Regions from separate parts of the Pseudomonas trutticola BRTCR10 genome, predicted to be linked through region 3. Evidence: predicted binding sites of a transcription regulator. Region 3 holds the regulator's gene; each other region holds the start of a gene.
What was found. The regulator FliA, encoded in region 3, starts transcription of late flagellar genes. The targets are predictions, from matches to a motif close to CTAAAGTTTNNNNNNNNNNNGCCGNTAA.
Positions count from the first base shown of each region.

Region 1 (7,943 bases), 3.3 Mb from region 3:
GCATGTTAAAGATAAAAAACAAAATCACCAATCCAATGACGGTAATCGCTATATTCGCTGGCATCTCAGAAGCATCTGCAGCGATATCCTTGCCGTTCCTCAACAGTGAGGATCGCGCCATCTATGTATGGTTCCTGATCAGCTTTCCGTTCTATTTGTTATTTCTTTTTTTTATAACTTTGAACTTCAATTATCGCTCACTCTATTCACCTTCCGACTTCGGTAAGGACGCGACTTTCTTGAAAGCCATGGACAGCAATGACCGCGACAACAAACGCAACACATCCAAAGAGGGATCCACCACACACCATACTTTCGGAATTTCGAGTCGCGTCGTACCTCATGATACCGCCGCACAATGCGCGGACTCGTGCGAAATCCACAACGCGCCCGATCCGCCAACGCCCCCCCGTGCGAGGTCAAACCTGACGGTCCAACACAATATTCAGTTGCCCGTTTGCGTCAGCAACCTGCACATCATTGATGCCCGTGACATCGATGCGTCGAGAGAACTCGCCACAATTGTGCAAAGAATCCGGCTCAACGAGAGGAAAACCACCCGCGTCATCGTGTTTCTTTCCAATCATGTGTCAGACGCTTCACTGACGAAGAGTGCGCTGCTACAGATCAAACACGCCAGGAAAGACTCAGGCACCACACTGTGTATTGTTTACAACCTGTGCTCACAAGCGGTGACGCTGTTGGGACGGACTTGAAGGATGGGGTCGTTGTCGCGCAAGCGGACAGACCAGAGACATTGCTCGATGAGCGCCGAAAAAAAGAATCATGTAAAAAAGGGCGGCCCTGTCTCGAAGACAAGGCCGCCCTTTTACTGCGCGTCAGTCTGAAAAATCAGAACAGCTTGCGGCCCTTGTTGGCAGCAATGCGCATGCGCAGCGCGTTGAGCTTGATAAAGCCTGCCGCGTCGGCCTGGTTGTAAGCACCGCCGTCTTCTTCGAAGGTCGCGATGTTTGCGTCGAACAGCGAATCGTCGGACTTGCGGCCAGTGACAATCACGTTACCTTTGTACAGTTTCAGGCGAACCACACCGTTCACGTTGACCTGCGAAGCGTCGATCATCTGTTGCAGCATCAGACGCTCAGGGCTCCACCAGTAGCCGGTGTAGATCAGGCTGGCGTATTTCGGCATCAGCTCGTCTTTGAGGTGAGCGACTTCGCGATCCAGGGTGATCGATTCGATGGCGCGGTGAGCGCGCAGCATGATGGTGCCGCCCGGGGTTTCGTAGCAGCCACGGGACTTCATGCCGACGTAACGGTTCTCGACGATGTCGAGACGGCCGATACCGTGAGCACCGCCGATCTTGTTCAGCGTCGCCAGTACGGTGGCCGGGGTCATTTCGACGCCGTCCAGGGCAACGATGTCGCCGTTACGATAGGTCAGTTCCAGGTATTGCGGGGTGTCAGGCGCGTTCTCCGGGGAGACGGTCCAACGCCACATGTCTTCTTCGTGCTCGGTCCAGGTGTCTTCCAGCACGCCGCCTTCATAGGAGATGTGCAGCAAGTTGGCGTCCATCGAGTACGGAGACTTCTTCTTGCCATGACGCTCGATCGGGATCGCGTGCTTCTCGGCGTAGTCCATCAGCTTCTCGCGGGACAGCAGGTCCCACTCACGCCAAGGGGCAATTACTTTCACGCCTGGCTTGAGCGCGTAGGCGCCCAGTTCGAAACGCACCTGGTCGTTGCCCTTGCCGGTGGCGCCATGGGAAATGGCGTCAGCGCCGGTTTCGTTGGCGATTTCGATCAGACGTTTGGCGATCAGCGGACGTGCGATGGAGGTACCCAGCAGGTACTCGCCTTCGTAAACGGTGTTGGCGCGGAACATCGGGAATACGAAATCGCGCACGAATTCTTCGCGCAGGTCGTCGATGTAGATTTCTTTGACGCCCATGGCCTGAGCCTTGGCGCGGGCCGGCTCGACCTCTTCGCCTTGACCGAGATCAGCGGTGAAGGTCACCACTTCACAGTTATAAGTATCCTGCAGCCACTTGAGGATCACCGAAGTGTCCAGGCCGCCGGAATACGCCAGAACGACCTTGTTTACGTCCGCCATGCCATCACTCCACGGGGTTCTACGGAAAGCCGAGGAGTCTACCGCTCAAACGCGATAATTTACAGAGGCGCGACAGCTTAAGACGACAAAGCGACAGAATCTGTCGAGAGCGCGACGATGACCGGCGGGTCAGGAAGTCGCCGCAGTGTTGGCTGGAGTGCTCGCTTGTGGTGCCGGGGCCGTGACTGGAGCCACGCGCGCGAGTTTTACGTTAACCCGACGATTCTTCGCCCGATTAGCCGCATTGGTGTTCGGCACAATGGGATATTGCTCGCCATGGAAACGCACGGTGATCTGCGATTCCTGAATGCCGTTGGCCTTGAAGAAGTCGACCACCGCCAGCGCCCGACGGCGCGACAGTTCACGGTTGGTCAAACGATTGCCGCTGTTGTCGGAATGCCCATCGAGCTCAATGTGATTGACCGTCGGATCAGCCTTCATGAATTCGAGCATCACTTGCAGCTTGGCCTTGGCGGCAGCGTCCAGGTCAACGCCCTCGCCGGGGAAGCCGATCTGCGACTGCTTGATCTGGTCGAAATTCTGCGGCAGCAATTTCGCCACACAGGTTTGATAGTCGTTAAACGCCTTACTGAATTTCACCGGCAACAAACGCACTTCCGACACGCGGCCATCGCCCGAAGCACGACGCACGACCGGGCTACGACCGTCCAGCAGACCGCTGATCAGGCCACCGGCCTGGGACTGCGAGCTGCTGAACAAGACATTGCCACTGCCGAGCCTGACGCTGCCCAGATTGATGTCACCGCGCCCCGGCTGCCAAGGCGCGGCGGCTGCCAGCAAAGTCGCCGAACCGCCGCCGAGCATGGCGTTGTAGGCATTCAGACGAAAGATCGCCTGTTCGCCAGCCTTGCGCACGAATTCACCCGAACCGAAATCGGTGATCGGCTGTGTCAGGCGGCACTCGAACTTGTCGCCGGCGACCGTCCACTCAATGTTCTCCAGGCGAGTCTGGTAGGTGAGCGCCATCGCGGGAAGGCTGGCAAACACACTGAGCAAGGCTAAATAACGCTGGCGCACGGGAGGCTCCATTGGCTTCTGAAACACAAAGACCGATTCACACTATGTTTACGGCATACCTACGGGATATCGGAAGCATCCCGCAAAACTTGATAGCGAGTGCCTGCAAGAGTCTTTTCCGGTAGCATTCGCCTCAGTTTGACCCGCCTGGAATCCCCTCATGTCCGACCGCCTGACCCTGCTGCGTCCCGACGACTGGCACATTCATCTTCGCGATGGTGCCGTGTTGACCAATACCGTTGCCGATGTTGCGCGCACCTTTGGCCGCGCCATCATCATGCCCAACCTGGTCCCGCCAGTGCGCAACGCCGCTGAAGCCGACGGCTATCGCCAGCGGATTCTCGCTGCCCGCCCGGCCGGCAGTCGCTTTGAGCCGCTGATGGTGCTGTACCTCACCGACCGCACCCAGCCCGAAGAAATTCGTGAAGCCAAGGCCAGCGGTTTCGTACACGCCGCCAAGCTGTACCCGGCCGGGGCGACCACCAACTCCGATTCCGGGGTGACCAGCATCGACAAGATTTTCCCGGCGCTGGAAGCCATGGCCGAAGTCGGCATGCCCCTGCTGATCCACGGCGAAGTGACCCGTGGCGATGTCGATGTCTTCGACCGCGAAAAGATCTTCATCGACGAGCACATGCGTCGTGTGGTCGAGCGTTTCCCGACCCTGAAAGTGGTGTTCGAACACATCACCACCGGCGATGCCGTGCAGTTCGTCAACGAGGCCTCGGCCAACGTAGGCGCGACCATCACCGCACATCACCTGCTCTATAACCGCAACCACATGCTGGTTGGCGGGATTCGGCCGCACTTCTATTGCCTGCCGATCCTCAAGCGCAATACGCATCAGGAAGCTCTGCTCGACGCCGCCACCAGCGGCAGCGCGAAGTTCTTCCTCGGTACCGACTCGGCGCCGCACGCCCAGCACGCCAAGGAAGCCGCCTGCGGCTGCGCCGGCTGCTACACCGCGTACGCCGCCATTGAGATGTACGCCGAAGCCTTCGAACAGCGTAATGCGCTGGACAAGCTCGAAGCCTTCGCCAGCCTCAACGGCCCGCGCTTCTATGGCCTGCCGGCGAATACCGATCGCATTACCCTGGTTCGTGAAGAATGGACCGCCCCGACCAGCCTGCCATTCGGCGAGCTGACCGTTATCCCGCTGCGCGCCGGTGAAAAACTGCGCTGGCGCCTGCTGGAGGAACACGCGTGAGTGAAGACCATTTCGACGACGAACTGGACGGTCAAAGTGGCGGTGGCGGTTCCCGTCACCCGATGGCAGCACGCTTTCGTGGCTACCTGCCGGTTGTCGTCGACGTAGAAACCGGTGGCTTCAATTCTGCCACCGATGCGTTACTGGAGATTGCCGCGACCACCATCGCCATGGATGAAAAGGGTTTTGTCTACCCGGATCACACCTACTTCTTCCGCGTTGAGCCGTTTGAAGGCGCCAACATCGAAGCGGCAGCGCTGGAGTTCACCGGGATCAAGCTCGATCATCCGCTGCGCATGGCCGTCAGCGAAGAGACGGCACTGACCGACATCTTCCGCGGAATTCGCAAGGCGCTGAAGGCCAACGGCTGCAAAAGGGCGATTCTGGTCGGCCACAACAGCAGCTTCGACCTCGGCTTCCTCAACGCTGCGGTTGCGCGACTGGACATGAAGCGCAACCCGTTCCACCCGTTCTCCAGCTTTGACACCGCGACGCTGGCCGGTCTGGCGTACGGTCAAACCGTACTGGCAAAAGCCTGCCAGGCCGCCGACATCGATTTCGACGGCCGTGAGGCGCACTCCGCGCGTTACGACACCGAGAAAACCGCTGAGCTGTTCTGTGGCATCGTCAACCGCTGGAAACAGATGGGGGGCTGGGAAGACTTCGACGACTGATCCTCGCCGGGTAAATCCTGCACATGAAAAAACCGGCCACGTGGGCCGGTTTTTCGTTTAATGCTTATAGAGCTTAAATTCTCGATCAATCCACATGACGTAGAAAACCCGATGGTTTTTGTAGCCAACCATCGCTACACGCTCGAAAGCCCGAAACACCAACAATCTGACATCACCTGTTAAAAAATCAGGTATCCCGACTTTCAAGCTGTTTCTCTCAATCGTTTCACAGCCATATCGATGCCTATGCTCCTTGCGCATTTCTCTCCAAGGCATTTTTCCCGGAATCCTCAGACGCTCAAGCATTTTCGAGCGTTCGACGGCCTCGCAATCTTGAATGCACCATCCATTCTGCAAATATTCAAATGAGAAAACCGGAGGTCGTGCTTCCGATGAATCCATTTCGATGGTGGACGTCCTTGCCGTTACTGCAGCCGCCGCATCGCGTTCCCTGCGTTTGAACCTGGCCATTTTTCAGTTCACCAAATGCTCTCGGAAATACTCCTGCATCTCACAGGCGGGAATTTCTCGGCTGAACTCCCCTTCCTTGAAGTTTCTACGCCAAGGGGCTTCTTCATGTGTCAGCTGACGTAGTTTCCACGCCGAGAATTGGCCATAAACGTCGAACACTTCGTTGAGCAAACTTTGTTGTTTGGCACTGAAGACATCTGGATTGAAATCACTTGGAGGAGGAATGGCACTCGATCCAAATTGGCTGAATCTTCGATACAGATCCGGAACCACTGGCCCGTGCATCCACGCTTCCAGCTTTTCAGGGAAGAGAGCCTCGCCATGGACGGCCAGACTGAATCCTTGAGCGTAATAAACCATTTTTTGAATTTTAAGATTGGAGATCTCCCCCTCATGCCCTTCCAGGCAGAGGAAATAATCCGCAACGTCCAGGCTACTCGGCATTTGAATCCCCTTCTGCATCATGCAATCCATTGCACCGTCCTTACTGAAGTGAGGCGACCTGTTATCGCTCGAGCACAACCCTATCCAACCACTGTTCAGTCATCCAGTATTTTTCTCGCGCATTTGAAACAAATGATGCCGAAAGGCTGTTTCAAATAATTCTCCACATAAAAAAAACCGGCCACGTGGGCCGGTTTTTTTGTACCTCGACGTTGCGCCTTACAGGGCAGCAGCGTTCTCGGTCAGGTATGCAGCAACGCCTTCTGGCGAAGCGTTCATGCCTTTGTCGCCTTTTTTCCAGTTGGCAGGGCAGACTTCGCCGTGCTCTTCGTGGAATTGCAGAGCGTCGACCAGACGGATCAGCTCTTCCATGTTACGGCCCAGCGGCAGGTCGTTGATGATCTGCGAGCGGACAACGCCCTTGTCGTCGATCAGGAATGCGCCACGGAAAGCCACGCCGCCTTCGGACTCAACGTCGTAGGCCTTGGCGATGTCGTGTTTCATGTCGGCAGCCATGGTGTATTTCACCTGGCCGATGCCGCCATTGTTCACTGGGGTGTTGCGCCAGGCGTTGTGGGTGAAGTGCGAGTCGATCGACACGGCGATCACTTCAACGTTGCGAGCCTTGAAGTCAGCCATGCGGTTGTCCAGAGCGATCAGCTCGGACGGGCAGACGAAGGTGAAGTCCAGTGGGTAGAAGAACACCAGGCCGTATTTGCCTTTGATGGCCGAGGACAGAGTGAAGCTGTCAACGATCTCGCCATTGCCGAGTACGGCCGGGACGGTGAAGTCAGGGGCTTGTTTGCCTACGAGTACGCTCATTGATATCTCCTGGTGTAAAAACTTGAAGTTCAGGGTCCGGGCCAGCCTGCCACCCTCAGGCGACAGCCCTGTGACACGAACCCCCTTCGCAAGGGCCGACCATCATACACTGCGTTTTTGGCCTGTCCTTAACGGTTTTTTAAAGCAGGCGGATAACGGCGCTGCATTTACGGGGCCAGGCAGATGGCCAGTCATTACCGCTCGTCAGTCACGCGCAAATCCTGCGCAAAGCTTTCCGAAAGCACTTTGACAATCATTCTCGTTAACATTAAGATCCATCGCAATTGAGTCACAACCAGCGACGGTTCTCACTTATGTATGTTTGTCTCTGCACTGGCGTCACCGACGGACAGATCCGCGAAGCGATCTATGAAGGTTGCTGCAGCTATAAAGAAGTCCGCCAGGCCACCGGCGTCGCCAGCCAATGCGGCAAATGTGCCTGCCTTGCCAAGGAAGTCGTACGCGAAACCCTGACCAAGCTGCAAACCGCCCAGGCTGCGATCCCCTATCCTGTAGAATTTACCGCTGCGTAAATTACCCCTATTTCAAAGAACCGGACTTATGTCCGGTTTTTTTATGCCTGAAAATCAATTGGTTAGCGTCTAGACGCGGAACACAAACATTCTTATTCCGATTAATTTTCATATATTATTCAATAACTTAGGTTTGACACTTATAAGTACGAAGCTCAAACTCCGCCTTATATACAGCTATTACAGGGCAGGACTCCGATCATGAAAGGCGACATTACAGTCATCCAGCATCTCAACAAGATCCTTGCCAATGAGCTGGTCGCGATCAATCAGTACTTCCTGCATGCACGCATGTATGAAGATTGGGGCCTGAACAAGCTGGGCAAGCACGAGTACAAAGAATCCATCGACGAGATGAAGCACGCGGACAAGCTGATCAAGCGCATCCTGTTCCTCGAAGGCCTGCCGAACGTGCAGGACCTCGGCAAGCTGCACATCGGCGAGCACACCCGGGAAATGCTGGAGTGCGACCTGCGCATCGAGAAGACCGGCCACGCTGATCTGAAAGCCGCGATCGCTCATTGCGAAACCGTTGGCGATTTCGGCAGCCGCGAATTGCTCGAAGATATTCTCGAATCCGAAGAAGAACACATCGACTGGCTGGAAACCCAACTGGGCCTGATCGATAAAGTCGGTCTTGAGAACTATCTGCAATCGCAAATGGGCGAAGAGTAAGTTAGCGCC
Region 1 covers NZ_CM149552.1:5,203,536-5,211,478, forward strand. The annotation lists gene ACVVH8_RS23620 (hypothetical protein) at 3-716, shown strand; gene ACVVH8_RS23625 (argininosuccinate synthase) at 853-2,070, opposite strand; gene ACVVH8_RS23630 (flagellar protein MotY) at 2,200-3,108, opposite strand; gene pyrC (dihydroorotase) at 3,269-4,315, shown strand; gene rnt (ribonuclease T) at 4,312-4,989, shown strand; gene ACVVH8_RS23645 (hypothetical protein) at 5,047-5,460, opposite strand; gene ACVVH8_RS23650 (Panacea domain-containing protein) at 5,464-5,934, opposite strand; gene ACVVH8_RS23655 (peroxiredoxin) at 6,124-6,726, opposite strand; gene ACVVH8_RS23660 (bacterioferritin-associated ferredoxin) at 7,041-7,259, shown strand; gene bfr (bacterioferritin) at 7,461-7,934, shown strand.
Region 1: a site for FliA is predicted at 3,175-3,202, ahead of ACVVH8_RS23630 (flagellar protein MotY). Genes of this name have one in related genera too.

Region 2 (7,943 bases), 3.0 Mb from region 3:
ACCCAGCGCCCCGGCCCTTTCGGGTCGAAGTAACGCTGCAGGCGTTCCGGCGACAAACCGCGACCGATCGCCAGGCTGTCGTACTCGCCAGTCTTGCAGTTGGTCAGCATGAGGCCGGACAGGTCAGTCGCAACAATCTGCACGCCCATCTTCAACTGACCGAGGTTGCTGCGCTCGAACTCGTCGATCGACATCGACAGCGAATACGGTTCCTGACCCGACGAGCACGCCGCCGACCAGATCCGCAGACGCTGGTTGGGACTGGCCTTGATCGCCTCGGGCAGCACCTTGTTCTTCAAGACTTCAAACGGATAGGTGTCACGAAACCACAGGGTTTCGTTGGTCGTCATGGCATCGACCACCTGCTCGCGCAAACCGCTGCGCGGCTGGGTCTGGATGCGCTGTACCAGCTCACCCAGGGATTTGATGCCTTGCTGCTCCATCAGTTTGTTGAGACGGCTCGAGACCAGGTACTGCTTGTTTTCACCGAGCAAAATGCCACAGGCTTTTTCCAGGAATACCCGGAACTGTTCGAAATCCAAATTACCCGTAGACAATGATGCCGCCTCTTAAATCGTGTTGACCGCCAGGGGCAAAAGGCCCCTAGCTGATATCTGCTGCTTTGATCCGGTCGACTACCCGGGATGCCAGGTCATCAGGACGGAATTTGGCCAGGAAGTCATCAGCACCGACTTTCTTGACCATCGCCTGATTGAATACCCCGGACAACGAAGTATGCAGGATGATATGAAGCTTTTGCATGCGCGCGTCGCCGCGGATCTCCGCCGTCAGGGTGTACCCGTCCATCTCCGGCATCTCGATGTCGGAGATCATCATCAGGAACTCTTCTTCCGGCTTCTTGCCCTCGTCGACCAGCTTGCGCAGGTAATCCAGCGCCTGCTTGCCGTCGTTCAACGCCACCACTTCGACGCCGATCGTCTGCAGGCAACGCGTGACCTGCTTGCGCGCCACCGACGAGTCATCGACCGTCAGCACCCGCAGCGACAACGCCTTGGTCTGGGTCTCGACATCGACCACGCCGACCGAAATCGCTTCCGGCGTCGGTGCGACTTCCGCCAGCACTTTCTCGACGTCGATGATTTCGACTAACTGATTGTCCACCCGAGTCACAGCGGTCAGGTAATGATCGCGACCGGTACCCTTGGGTGGTGGATGAATCTCTTCCCAGTTCATGTTGACGATGCGCTCCACCGAGCGGACCAGGAAACCCTGGGTCTTGGTGTTGTACTCCGTGATGATCACGAACGGGTTTTTCTTGTCTTTCAACGCACCCGAGCCGGTGGCCATTGCCAGATCAAGGATCGGAATGGTCGCCCCCCGGATATTCGCCACCCCGCACACGACAGGACTGGACTTGGGCATCAACGTCAGTGACGGGCATTGCAGCACTTCCCGCACCTTGAACACGTTGATGCCGTAGAGCTGCTGACCGTCGAGACGGAACAACAACAGCTCCAGGCGATTCTGCCCTACCAGTTGCGTGCGCTGGTTCACCGAATCCATTACACCAGCCATGCCCAGACTCCTACACCAACGCCAAGTGTTGTTGCGACGCACATTCATTGCTAAACGGCACGGCGCTTGCTTTTTAACTCGTATGAACGCTCAAACGACATTTTTTCGACGCCTGACATCTCCCCTTCGCAGAGGGCTTTGCGCGGTGTCCGCCGTTTGCTTCTTTTTCGCTGGCAGCCCTGCCATTGCTGATGCGGTTACCTTGCCTGACATGCTTATCGGCGTCACTCAGGGCTTTCTTGAGTTCACCGTAGAAGACTATCTGGCTACCAGTCAAACGGAAGGCCGTTACGAAATCGAAGTCAACCAGCTCGACCCCCGTATGCGCATGCCTATGTGCGACAAGGAATTGACAGCGTCGCTGGAGAGTCCGGCACGTCCGCTGGGCCGGGTAACCGTCAAGGTTCGCTGTGAAGGCAGCTCGCCCTGGACCGTGTTCGTGCCCGCTCAAGTCCGCCTGTTTCGCGAGATTGTGACCACCACCCGACCACTCAAACGCGCCGGGATTATCGAGCCGCAGGATGTGACCTTGCGTGAACGCGACATCAGCGTGATCAATCAAGGTTTTCTGACCTCGGTAGACGAAGCGATCGGGCAAAAATTAACCCGACCAACGGTCGCCGATCAGGTCATTACCCTGGTCCACCTCGAACAGGCAGAAGTCGTGCGCAAGGGCGATCAAGTGGTCATCACCGCCCGCAGCGGCACGCTTGCCGTGCGCATGCCCGGCGAAGCACTGGCCAATGGCGGTTTGAAAGAACAGATACGGGTGAAAAACCTCAACTCCCAACGCGTCATCAAGGCGCAAGTCACCGCGCCGGGCCAGGTGGAAGTCGCCATGTAAAACACTCATGAGAAAACTGGCGCGGACCCCGTCGCTTCCCTAAACTGTGCCGCAGCAGGACACGCGACGGCGCATGCAGACTCATTGGCAAATGAGCCTAAAGTTTTCCAGGGGATGGCCGAAAACATGGCAAGCGTCCAAATTCCCAGAGGTTTTTTATCATGGTCATCGATTTCAGCCGTTTGAACAGCTCCTCGTCCCTTACGGGCAGTACACGTACCAGCAACGCCAAGGAAACCGCCGAAACCGGCACTTCGGCGCCGCTGAATACCCCGGCCGAAACGGCCAGCACCGTAAAAAGCGGGGAATCGGTACACCTCAGTAATGAGGCTCAACAGTTGCAGAAGGTCACTGACAAGCTGCGCGATCAGCCTGCTGTCGACAAAGCCCGTGTGGCTGAGTTGAAAGCCGCGATTGCCGATGGCAGCTATAAAGTCGACAGCAACCGTGTAGCCAGCAAACTGCTCAACTTCGAAGCCCAGCGCTAGGCTTTCGCCGGCGCCAGGCTTTTGGACGCTTAAAACCCAAGGCCAGCCATGCACGACACTAACTTACTGCAACTGATCAACGACGACTTTGCTCCAGCTCAAGATTTGCTGGAGTTACTGCAAACCGAGTCCCTCGCCTTGCACGGTCGTGACATGCCACTGCTGGAAGAAATTCTGGCGCGCAAACAGGCGTTGATCATTCTGCTTGAACAGCATGGCCGCAAACGCAGCGAAATTCTCGCCAGCCTTGGCCTGTCGACGGATCGCCAAGGTCTCGAGCAACTGGCCAGCCAGTCGAGCATCGGCGCGCAGTTGCTGACGCAAGGTGACGCATTGACCGATCTTATCGCTCAGTGCCAGGCCGCCAACGTCAAGAATGGCCAATCGATCCAGATCCAGCAGGCCACCACGGCCAATCAGCTGAAAATCCTCACCGGCGGCGAACCGCCAGCGCTGTATGACGCCAGCGGCACTTTCGCCAAACCTGCCAAGCCACGTACGCTCAGCCAGGCGTGAGCCATTCGACGGGCCCGCACTACCAACCCGTGAAACATGCTGGCAAAATGCTGGCTAGCCATCGTCAAATTTTGTCTGGAGATTGAGAAAACGTGCCAAACGCCCTAAGCGCGGATGATGCTCCGCAGCCACCAAAGGTGCTCACCACGCCACTGGAAATCTCCAGCAACCTGCGCCAACTGCAAGATAGCCACGACCCGCTGATCATCACGTTCCACGAACGCAGCCAGCGCTTCCAGAGCTACCTGATCAAAGTCGACCGCGACAGCGCCTCGATTGCCCTCGACGAAATGATCCCGCGCGATGGCGAACGCTTCCTGCTCGCCGGCGAACCGTTCAGGGTCGAAGGTTTCCATGAAGGCGTACGCATTGCCTGGGAATGCACCGGCACGCTGAACATCGAAGAGTCCGACGGTGACCGCTTTTATACCGGCGAGCTACCGACCGAGGTGGTTTACCACCAGCGCCGTAACGCTTTCCGCGCCGCACTGAAACTGACCGATCTGGTCAGCGTCGAACTGGGCGGCGAGAAGCTCAAGGCGCCGATCAACGGCAAGTTGCTGGATATTTCCGCCACTGGCTGCAAGTTGCGTTTCGAAGGCGACATCACTGACCGCCTGCAACTGGGCCAGGTCTACGACCGCATGATCGCCCCGCCGCTGTTCGGCAACCAGCCGGCTTCGGTTGAACTGCGGTATCTGCACTTCGAAGAAAAACTCAACATCACCTTCGCCGGCCTGCGCTTCCACAACATCAGCGGCCAGGCTGCACGCAACGTTGAGCGTTTCGTTTATCAGTTGCAGCGTGAAGCCCGGCGCTTCGATAAAGACGATCTCTGAATCGAACGCATCGGCATAAATAGAAAGGGCAGTCCTTGGCGGGACAGCCCTTTTTATTTCCAACAAAATACCCGATTCCGAATGATTACTTGTGGCGAGGGGATTTATCCCCGATAGGGTGCGAAGCGCCCTCAAAACCATTCAATGCGCTGTATCAGTGAAATCCGGTAGCCCGGGTCGGGGCCACTTCGTGTCCCATCGGGGATAAATCCCCTCACCACAGGGGAATTCCGTCGGCGCTCGTTAAGGCCTGGCACCACTGATATCCGGCGCGGTTTTTTCGCTATCGTCATCCGGGCCTGCTACCACCTCAGACTCAGGTTCTTTCTCAGGTTCTGGCTCGGGCTCAGGTTCCGGCGTCACCGTATTCTGCATCTGCTCCTGCACCACCTGCTCATCAACACGCGGATCCAGCGCAGCCACCAGCGGCGAACTCGACATGCTGTCCGGCATCGCGACGTGATGCAGCGGTGCATCGTCGACCTGATGCAGGTTGGTAACGGCTTTCGGACGGATCCGCCACACCAGCACCAGCGCGAAGAAGCTGAAGAACGCGTACAGGCTCTGGCTGCCGAGAAACTTCATCAGCACACCCGCCAGTAGCGGACCGATACTGGCACCGACTCCGTACGTCACCAGCAGCATCGCCGTCAGCGACACTCGGCGATCCCCTTCGACGTGGTCGTTGGAAAATGCCACGGCCAGCGGATACAAACAGAACTGCACCAGCGAACAGAGGAAGCCGACCACAAACAGCACTTCCAGCGGCACCTGCGGCAGGATCGCCAATGGCAACGCCGCCACTGCGAGGAACCCGGCAAAGCAGCGGATCAGCAGCGCGCGGTCGTAACGGTCTGACAACCAGCCCAGAGGCCACTGCACCAGCAGTCCGGCAAAAATGCAGCTACCCATGAACAGACCGACCTGCTCGGTCGACAAACCTTGCTGCGAGGCATACAACGGTGCCAGACCATAAAACGAGCCAATGATCAGCCCCGCACCGAGCACCGTGCTCAACGATTGCGGCACGCGCTTGATAAAGAAGCGCGGCTCCATTGGCGCCGGATGCAACGGTGCCGGGTGAATACGCCGGGTCAGCGTCACCGGCACCAGACACAGCGCAAAGCACAGCGCGACCAGCATCAGCAGTTCCAGCCCTAGGCCGGGATGCATGACCAGAATCAACTGACCCAACACCAGCCCCAGATACGAAGCGATCATGTAGCCACTGAACACCAGGCCGCGCTGGTTGGCGTCAGCCTGCTCATTGAGCCAGCTCTCGATCACCATGTATTGGCACATCATGCCCAGACCGACAATGGTCCGCAGCACCAGCCACGCTGGCAACCAATCCACCAGACCATGGCCAAGCACCGCCGCGCCGACAATCCCGGCACACGCCGAATACGCGCGGATATGCCCGACCCGGGCGATCAACCGGTGGCCGATCTTGCCGCCCAGCACCAGACCGAAATAGTTGGCCGCCATCAGCGCACCGACCCACAGTCCGTCAACATGGTCAGCGGCCAGGCGCAACGCCAGGTAAGTAGATAGAAGGCCCGAGCCGATCAACATCATCAGCGAGGCGAAATACAGCGCTCGAAAGGATTTCCAGATTTGGCGCATCGGCGTTCCGAGCGGCTCCTTGCAGTAAATATCGGGCTACCAGAACGATAGCCCGATGGCGACGTTACGTCAGGCCTGGGCTGCTAGAACACGTCGTTCCCAGGGAGTGATTTCATCAAAGAAGCTGGTCAACTCCATGGTCTTCGAAGCGATGTAGCCTTCGATGAACTCCTGCCCGAACAGTTCCCTCGCCAATTGGCTACGTTTCAGACGCTCGAGCGCGGCATGCAAGGTACACGGCAGTGCAAGATTGTCCGGCACCTCGAATTCACCCTGAATCGCTTCGCTCGGCTCAAGCTCATGTTCGATGCCATGCAAACCGGCGGCCAGACTGGCGGCGATGGCCAGATACGGATTGGCATCGGCGCCCGGCAAACGGTTTTCGACCCGACGGGCAACCGGCGAACTCGCAGGAATCCGCAATCCCGCCGCACGGTTATCGTGGGACCAGCAAGCATTGTTCGGCGACGCATACGGATGGCACAGGCGCTGGTAGGAGTTCACATTCGGGGCGAACAGCGCGGTGAAATCCGCCATGCCGGCCTGCTGTCCGCCGATGAAGTGGCGGAACATTGCGGTCGGTTCGCCACGCTCATCGCTGAAGACATTCTTGCCGGTCGCGATGTCGACCAGGCTCTGGTGAATGTGCATCGAACTGCCCGGCGTGTGCGCCAGTGGCTTGGCCATGCACACCACGGTCAGGCCATGTTTGAGCGCAACTTCTTTGAGTAGGTGCTTGAACAAAAAAGTCTGGTCGGCCAGCAACAGGGGATCACCGTGCAACAGGTTGATCTCGAACTGGCTGACGCCCATTTCGTGCATGAAGGTATCGCGCGGCAGGCCGAGGGCCGCCATGCATTTATAGACTTCGTTGAAGAACGGCCGCAGTCCGTTGTTGGAACTGACACTGAAGGCCGACTGGCCATCCTCGCGACGACCATCGAGGCCCACTGGTGGACGGAACGGTTGAGTCGGATCGGTATTCGGCGCGAAGACAAAGAATTCCAGCTCGGTCGCCACCACCGGTGCCAGGCCTCGCTCGGCATAACGGGCGATGACTTTCTTGAGTTGACCACGGGTCGACAGATTGGAGCTTTCGCCAGTCAATTCATCGGCGTCGCAAATGGCCAGGGCACGCGGGTCATCACTCCACGGCAAACGATGGATCTGGGTCGGTTCGGCAATCAGAGCGAGATCGCCGTCATCGCTGCCGTAAAACCGCGCTGCCGGATAACCGCCCATGATGCATTGCAGCAGCACACCCCGCGCCAACTGCAAACGCCGCCCTTCGAGGAAACCCTCGGCGGTCATCACCTTGCCCCGTGGTACGCCGTTCAAATCCGGCGTAACACATTCAATCTCATCAATGCCGGTCAGTCGCTGTGCGAGTGAACGCTGGCCATCGGTTGTCATGACGCAATCCTTGTTATTGTGCGAGCCGCGAACGGCGACCCGTACAAAATAGGCTCCGGCTGTTCGGAATATCAAGCAGCGTCAAACAAAATCCCGCGTCACGGTAAATAAAGGCTAAACACCCCGCCGCCCAACGGGCCGCCATTGCTGATTTCGGTACGCCCTTCGACGCCATTGCGTTGATGCAGTGCGGCGATGCGGTGGGCGAAATACAAGCCCAGACCCGTGCTGCCACTGCTGTGATTGATGCCTTGCACGTAATCGGCCTGACGTTCGAGCATCTCGGGCGGATAACCGTCGCCATCATCATTGATGCTCAGCACAAGTTGCCCGGCTTCGTCGCTGACGGTAATCAGCAACGATTCGCGAGCATAACGAATCGCGTTGTTGATGCAGTTACCGAGCACCGAGGCGATCAGTTCGCGATCAAAGAATCCCAGCGGACTCAGCGGATCAACTTCATAAGTGGCAATGATCCCGCGACTGGCGAACACCTCTTGATGCGCCGCCAGTTGCGCTTCGATGAAATCATCCAGTTCGTGATACGCCGGCTGCAACGGCATCTGGTTGACGCCGAGCTTATACAGCCCGAGCAACTGCACCAGCATGCCGTTGAGGTGGGCAAATTCGAAGTCGATCACGCCCTGCTCCGCGCCATTGCGCTGCCCCTCGGGCAAACGC
Region 2 covers NZ_CM149552.1:4,894,605-4,902,547, forward strand. The annotation lists gene cheR (protein-glutamate O-methyltransferase CheR) at 1-557, opposite strand, end outside; gene ACVVH8_RS22240 (chemotaxis protein CheV) at 604-1,536, opposite strand; gene flgA (flagellar basal body P-ring formation chaperone FlgA) at 1,619-2,380, shown strand; gene flgM (flagellar biosynthesis anti-sigma factor FlgM) at 2,542-2,868, shown strand; gene ACVVH8_RS22255 (flagella synthesis protein FlgN) at 2,917-3,384, shown strand; gene ACVVH8_RS22260 (flagellar brake protein) at 3,477-4,223, shown strand; gene ACVVH8_RS22265 (MFS transporter) at 4,467-5,849, opposite strand; gene ACVVH8_RS22270 (glutamine synthetase family protein) at 5,919-7,160, opposite strand; gene ACVVH8_RS22275 (sensor histidine kinase) at 7,361-7,943, opposite strand, start outside.
Region 2: a site for FliA is predicted at 2,478-2,505, ahead of flgM (flagellar biosynthesis anti-sigma factor FlgM). Genes of this name have one in related genera too.

Region 3 (7,943 bases):
GGCGCACAAGCCGGCGGATTCTGGCGTAGCTGTAGGCAATTACGCAAGGATGTGTAGCCTTTGAGGCGTGTCCTGAAGTGTCTTTTAAACACCGCGGTTTAAGAGGCACTTTGCGCTGGCTTCACGGGCGCCTTCGCGAGCAGGCTCGCTCCCACATTTGGAATGCATTCCAATCCCACATTCTGGTTTGTATTTCATTCCGCATTAGGAGTGCGGTTCCCTGTAGGAGCGAGCCTGCTCGCGAAAGGGCCAGCCCAATCAGCAAAAATTCCCCGCCAAGCCCCTCTATTTCATTCCCCGGCAAAAGTTGGAAAGCTTCTTGCAGTACCCGCCGTGCGTCCGCTCTGGGCGTCAAAAGTTTGCTTTAAAGGAACGGGGAAAACCGGTGGATCGCTCTCAGTTATTCAACACTGCTCGCTCGAATGTTGCCGACCTCAGTCGAGGCAATCTGGGCGTGCCGTTGTTGCTGCTGGTCATGCTGGCCATGATGATGCTGCCGGTGCCGCCGTTCCTGCTCGACGTGTTTTTCACCTTCAACATCGCGCTGTCGATTGTCGTCCTGCTGGTCTGCGTGTACGCGCTGCGGCCGCTGGATTTCGCGGTGTTCCCGACCATTCTGCTGGTCGCGACGTTACTGCGGCTGGCATTGAACGTGGCGTCGACGCGGGTGGTGATGCTTCACGGTCAGGACGGCCACGCTGCTGCCGGTAAGGTGATCCAGGCCTTCGGTGAAGTAGTGATCGGCGGTAACTACGTGGTCGGTATCGTGGTCTTCGCGATCCTGATGATCATTAACTTCGTCGTGGTGACCAAGGGTGCCGGGCGGATTTCCGAGGTGAGCGCGCGCTTCACCCTCGATGCGATGCCCGGCAAACAAATGGCGATCGACGCCGACCTCAACGCCGGTCTGATCGACCAGAACCAGGCCAAGGCGCGTCGTCAGGAAGTGGCGCAAGAGGCCGAGTTTTACGGTTCGATGGACGGTGCCAGCAAATTCGTTCGCGGTGACGCCATCGCCGGCCTGCTGATTCTGTTCATCAACCTTATCGGCGGCATGGCCGTCGGTATCTTCCAGCACAACATGAGCTTCGGCGACGCCGGCCGGGTTTACGCCTTGCTGACCATCGGTGACGGTTTGGTGGCGCAATTGCCATCACTGTTGTTATCGACAGCGGCGGCAATCATGGTGACCCGTGCTTCCGGCTCGGAAGACATGGGCAAGCAGATCAATCGCCAGATGTTCGCCTCGCCGAAAGCGCTGGCGGTGGCCGCAGGTTTGATGGCGGTCATGGGTCTGGTGCCGGGCATGCCGCACTTCTCGTTCCTGAGCATGGCGGCGCTGGCTGCTGGCGGCGCTTACCTGTTCTGGAAAAAGCAGAACGTTGCCAAGGTCGAAGCACTGCAAGAGGTCAAGCGCCAGCAGGAACTGCTGCCGTCGCCGGCCCGCGCCATGGAAACCAAGGAGCTTGGATGGGATGACGTGACCCCGATCGACATGATCGGCCTGGAAGTCGGTTATCGCCTGATTCCATTGGTAGACCGCAATCAGGGCGGGCAACTGCTGGCACGGATCAAGGGCGTGCGCAAGAAGCTCTCGCAGGATCTGGGCTTCCTGATGCCGACCGTGCACATCCGCGACAACCTCGATCTGGCGCCGAGCGCCTATCGCCTGACCCTGATGGGCGTGATTCTCGCCGAAGCGGAGATCTACCCGGATCGTGAACTGGCGATCAACCCGGGCCAGGTCTACGGCACGCTCAACGGTATCAACGCCAAAGATCCGGCTTTCGGCCTGGAGGCGGTGTGGATCGAAATCAGCCAGCGTGCCCAGGCACAATCCCTCGGTTACACGGTGGTGGATGCCAGTACCGTGGTCGCGACCCACTTGAACCAGATTTTGTACAAGCACTCCAGCGAGCTGATTGGCCACGAAGAAGTCCAGCAACTCATGCAATTGCTGGCCAAAAGCTCGCCGAAACTGGCCGAAGAGCTGGTGCCGGGCGTGGTCACGTTGTCGCAGTTGCTCAAAGTGCTGCAAGCGTTGCTGGCCGAACACGTGCCGGTGCGCGATATCCGCAGCATCGCCGAAGCCATCGCCAACAACGCCGCGAAGAGTCAAGATACCGCCGCGCTGGTGGCTGCCGTGCGGGTCGGCGTATCTCGCGCCATCGTCCAAAGCATTGTAGGCACTGACTCCGAGCTGCCTGTGATCACCTTGGAACCAAGGTTGGAACAAATATTGCTCAATAGTCTGCAGAAGGCAGGACAAGGCTCGGAAGAGGGCGTTCTGCTGGAGCCAAGCATGGCCGAGAAGCTGCAACGGTCGCTCATCGAAGCGGCGCAGCGTCAGGAAATGCAAGGTCAGCCGGTGATCCTGTTGGTAGCAGGCCCGATCCGCGCGATGCTTTCGCGTTTCGGCCGCCTCGCGGTCCCGGGGCTACACGTGCTGGCCTACCAGGAAATACCGGACAACAAGCAAGTGACCATCGTTGCGACAGTAGGGCCCAACGGCTGAGGTAGTGGTTTATGCAAGTTAAGCGTTTCTTTGCCGCCGATATGCGTCAGGCCATGAAGCTGGTTCGTGATGAGCTGGGCGCTGATGCCGCCATCATTGGCAATCGCCGCATTGCCGGCGGTGTCGAGTTGACGGCGGCACTGGATTACAAATTGTCGGCGCTGGCGCCACGGGTTCCGAATATGGAACTCGAAGACGAGCTGCGCAAGACCCAGTCGCGCATCGTTACCGCCCAGGCCGAACTGAGCCTGCGTGGCGAAGCCGATGGCAATAGCAATCGCCAGATTTTCGCCGGGCTGCCGTTGACCGCTGGCCTGCCGCTGACTGCCGCTGAGCCGCTGAGCGAGCCGACTTACGCCGCCCCGGCGCGTCCGGCCCCGGCGCCTGCGCAGTCCTCCGGCGGCGTGGATCCGCGTGCGCTGGATTCGATGCGTTTTGAATTGAACAGCCTGCGCGAGCTGATGGAAGTCCAGCTCGGCACGCTCGCCTGGAATCAGCTGCAAGGCAGCCGTCCGGCGCAAGCCAACCTGTATCGCCGTCTGCAGCGGATCGGCCTGTCCGGCCCGCTGTCGCGCGACCTGCTGGCGATGATCACCGATATTGAAGAACCTCGTCAGGCCTGGCGCATGTTGCTCGCGCATCTGGCGCGGATGATTGCCGTACCGGAAGTCGAGCCGCTGGAAGAGGGCGGTGTGATTGCCATGGTCGGCCCCGCCGGTATGGGCAAGACCACCACGCTGGCCAAACTGGCGGCCCGTTATGTGCTCAAGTACGGCGCGCAGAATGTGGCGCTGGTGAGCATGGACAGTTTCCGTATCGGCGCTCAGGAACAACTGAAGACCCTCGGTCGCATCCTCAATGTGCCGGTGACCCACGTCGATCCGGGCCAGTCGCTGGTGCAGGCGCTGGATCCTCTGCTGCGCAAACGCGTGGTGCTGATCGATACCGCCGGCCTGCAAGCCAGCGACCCAGCTCTGCGCATGCAGCTCGAAAGCCTGGCCGGGCGTGGCATCCGTGCAAAAAATTATCTCGTGCTGGCAACCACCAGCCAGAAACAGGTTCTAACCGCCGCTTATCACAGTTACAAGCGTTGCGGGCTCGCCGGCTGCATCCTGACTAAACTGGATGAAACGGCCAGCCTTGGCGAAGTGTTGAGCCTGGCGATCAGTCATGAATTGCCGGTCGCGTATCTGACCGATGGCCCACGGATTCCGGATGATCTGCATCTGCCGCGCCGTCATCAACTGGTCAGCCGCGCCGTCAGCGTGCAAATGCAGGAAGAACCCAGCGAAGAAGCCATGGCCGACATGTTCGCTGATATCTATCACAGCCCGACCAAGCAGGTTGGCTGAGGTAATCATGAACAGTTTTTGTACCTACATCGATGGTCTGCCATGCATTGTTCCGGTTGTGAACGCGCAGCCAGTAATGTGGCCTCCGTCTATGCAAGACAAGGTAAAGAAATAACATGGGCAGCATGCATCCCGTACAGGTGATCGCGGTGACCGGCGGCAAAGGTGGCGTCGGCAAGACTAACGTGTCAGTGAACTTGTCTCTGGCGCTGGCAGAGCTTGGCCGTCGGGTCATGCTGCTGGACGCCGATCTGGGGCTGGCGAACGTCGACGTTCTGCTGGGCCTGACGCCCAAACGTACCCTGGCCGACGTGATCGAAGGCCGCTGCGAATTGCGCGACGTGCTGTTGCAGGGGCCCGGCGGGATCCGCATCGTGCCGGCCGCGTCCGGCACCCAAAGCATGGTTCACCTGAGCCCGGCGCAACATGCCGGTCTGATTCAGGCCTTCAGTGACATCGGCGACAATCTCGATGTACTGGTGATCGACACCGCTGCGGGTATTGGTGACTCGGTAGTCAGTTTTGTTCGCGCAGCCCAGGAAGTGTTGCTGGTGGTTTGCGACGAGCCGACCTCGATCACTGATGCCTACGCACTGATCAAACTGCTCAACCGCGATTACGGCATGAACCGCTTCCGCGTCCTCGCCAACATGGCGCAGAGCCCGCAAGAAGGTCGCAACCTGTTCGCCAAGTTGACCAAGGTCACGGATCGCTTCCTTGATGTGGCCCTACAATACGTCGGCGCCGTGCCCTACGACGAAAGCGTGCGCAAGGCAGTGCAGAAGCAGCGAGCGGTCTATGAAGCTTTCCCGCGTTCCAAGTGCGCGCTGGCGTTCAAGGCGATCGCGCAGAAGGTCGATACCTGGCCACTGCCTGCCAACCCGCGCGGCCACCTTGAGTTTTTCGTCGAGCGCCTCGTGCAGCAAACGGCAGGGCCTGTGTTATGACCGCCAGCGGTATGAACTACTACAAGAAGTCGGCACGTGACGCGCAGTACGAGTTGATCGAGCGTTACGCGCCACTGGTCAAACGCATCGCCTACCACCTGCTGGCGCGATTGCCGGCCAGTGTGCAGGTCGAGGATCTGATTCAGGCCGGGATGATTGGCCTGCTCGAAGTCTCGACCAAATACGACGCCAGTAAAGGCGCCAGTTTCGAAACGTACGCGGGCATTCGAATCCGCGGCGCGATGCTCGACGAAGTGCGCAAAGGGGACTGGGCACCACGCTCGGTTCACCGCAACACCCGTATGGTCAGCGACGCAATTCGGGCAATTGAAGCTAAAACCGGCCGTGATGCTAAAGATCACGAGGTTGCGGCCGAACTCCAATTGAGTCTCGACGATTACTACGGGATTTTGAATGACACCCTGGGCAGCCGCTTGTTCAGTTTCGACGACCTCTTGCAGGACGGCGAACACGAAGGGCTGCACGAGGATGGCGCCAGTGCTCATCTTGAGCCGTCACGCGATCTGGAAGATGAACGCTTCCAGGCGGCGCTGGCGGACGCGATTGCCAATTTGCCGGAGCGTGAGCGACTGGTGTTGGCGCTGTACTACGACGAAGAGCTGAACCTCAAGGAGATCGGTGAAGTCCTTGGCGTCAGTGAATCGCGGGTCAGCCAGTTACACAGCCAGTGCGCGGCCCGTTTGCGGGGGCGTTTGGGGGAGTGGCGAGCGCGCTGAAGGCAGTGTGGGGACACTGCGAACGAGGCTGGTGCGGTGATGAACGGCACCGGTCTTGCTCTGTTGTGCTCCAGACAGTCTTCGAGTGCTGCGCCGATTGATTGAAGTGGCGCGCCCAGGTGCTGGGCGCGTTTAAGACTGCTTGGAGGTCGAATTGAACAAAGACATGAAAATCCTCATCGTTGATGACTTCTCAACGATGCGGCGGATCATCAAGAACCTGCTGCGCGATCTTGGGTTCACCAACACCGTCGAGGCCGACGATGGCACTACCGCCATTCCGGTGCTCAACAGCGGCAGCATCGACTTTCTGGTAACAGACTGGAACATGCCGGGCATGACCGGTATCGACCTGCTGCGCCACGTGCGTGCCGATGAAAAACTCAAGCATCTGCCCGTGCTGATGGTGACCGCTGAAGCCAAGCGCGAGCAAATCATCGAGGCCGCTCAGGCCGGTGTGAACGGCTACGTGGTCAAACCTTTCACGGCTCAGGCGTTGAAAGACAAAATCGAGAAGATTTTCGAACGCATCGGCTGATGACGCGCGGGGGAGCTATGGAGCATAACGAATCTTCACAGGGCGATTTCGAGTCGACCCTGAAAAAACACGCGGTCGAACTGGTCGAGAGCCTTGAAAAAGGCAGGTTCGGCGACGCTGTGCAACTGATCCATGAGCTCAATCAGACCCGTGACCGTGGCCTGTATCAGGAAGTCGGCAAGCTCACACGTGAACTGCACAGTGCGATCGTCAACTTCCAGATCGATCCGCACATGCCGCAGGCTGAGGAAGTGTCGCAAATCACCGACGCCACCGAACGCCTGGGCTATGTGGTCAAGCTGACAGAAGCCGCGGCCAACCGCACCATGGATCTGGTGGAAAGCGCCACGCCGGTGGTCAATGGTCTGGCTGAAGAAGCCCAGGCCTTGAGTACCGACTGGGGGCGTTTCATGCGTCGTGAAGTCGGAGCTGAAGAGTTCCGCGAACTGGCGCGCCGGGTCGACGGTTTTCTGTCACGCAGCAGCACGGACAACCGTGCGGTGTCGAGCAATCTGAACGACATCCTGCTGGCTCAGGATTACCAGGACCTTACCGGTCAAGTGATCAAGCGTGTGACCCAACTGGTCACCGAAGTCGAAAGCAATTTGCTCAAACTCGTGCTCATGGCCAGTCAGGTCGACCGCTTTGCGGGCATCGAACATGACCGTGCAGCGATGCTTGCAGAAAAAGATCCACAAAAACATCTCTCGCAGGGTGAAGGTCCGCAGATTCATGCCGATAAACGAGAAGACGTTGTGTCCGGTCAGGACGATGTGGACGATTTGTTATCCAGCCTCGGATTCTAGAGTTTTGGAATTTTAGGTTTTTTGGGTTTTTAGACCTGTAGGAGCACCCCATTAATGAGCTTCGGCGCCGATGAAGAGATCCTTCAGGATTTCCTGGTTGAGGCCGGCGAGATTCTTGAGCAACTGTCCGAGCAACTGGTCGAGCTGGAAAGCCGTCCGGATGACGCAGATTTGCTCAACGCAATTTTTCGCGGTTTCCACACTGTAAAAGGGGGCGCCGGCTTCCTTCAGCTCAACGAGCTGGTGGAGTGCTGTCACATCGCCGAAAACGTGTTCGACATCCTGCGTAAGGGTGAGCGTCGCGTTGATGCAGAACTGATGGACGTTGTCCTCGAAGCACTGGACGCGGTGAACAGCATGTTCAGCGAAGTCCGCGAGCGTGCACCGATCACCGCCGCCACGCCGGAACTGCTGGCAGCGCTGGCGCGTCTGGCCGAGCCGCAATCGGCGGATCAAGCCCCGGCTTCGCCAGTGGCCGAGATGATCGAAGAGCTGGTCGTCGAAGGCGACTCGGGCGACATCACCGATAACGAATTTGAACAGCTGCTGGACTCGCTGAACGCCGTCAAGGCCGAAGCCGAAGCCCCGGTGGCGGCTGCGCCTGCGCAAACTGCCGAAGAGGCAGCCAGCGATGAAATCACTGACGCCGAGTTCGAATCACTGCTCGATCAGTTGCACGGTAAAGGTCAATTTGCAGCTGACGCAGTCGCGCCGGCGGCAGCCAAACCTGCAGCGCCGGCAGCAGGCGACAGCTCGGACATCACCGACGACGAATTCGAAGCACTGCTTGATCAGTTGCACGGCAAAGGCAACTTCGCCGTCGAAGCGCTGGAGTCGGCGATTGCCTCGGCCCCTGCGCCTGCCGCACCGGCGGCCGCCGCTGCCGGTAGCGATCTGATCAGCGATCACGAATTCGAATCGCTGCTCGACGAATTGCACGGTAAAGGCAAGTTCACTGAAGTCGGCGCCGCTGCTGCCGGCTCCGCTTCGACAGTCGCCACGCCGCCTGCGAAAGCACCGGCTGCTGCTGCTGCGCCGAAGCCTGCCG
Region 3 covers NZ_CM149552.1:1,856,840-1,864,782, forward strand. The annotation lists gene flhA (flagellar biosynthesis protein FlhA) at 386-2,515, shown strand; gene flhF (flagellar biosynthesis protein FlhF) at 2,527-3,867, shown strand; gene fleN (flagellar synthesis regulator FleN) at 3,984-4,814, shown strand; gene fliA (RNA polymerase sigma factor FliA) at 4,811-5,551, shown strand; gene ACVVH8_RS08330 (chemotaxis response regulator CheY) at 5,718-6,089, shown strand; gene ACVVH8_RS08335 (protein phosphatase CheZ) at 6,107-6,895, shown strand; gene ACVVH8_RS08340 (chemotaxis protein CheA) at 6,950-7,943, shown strand, end outside.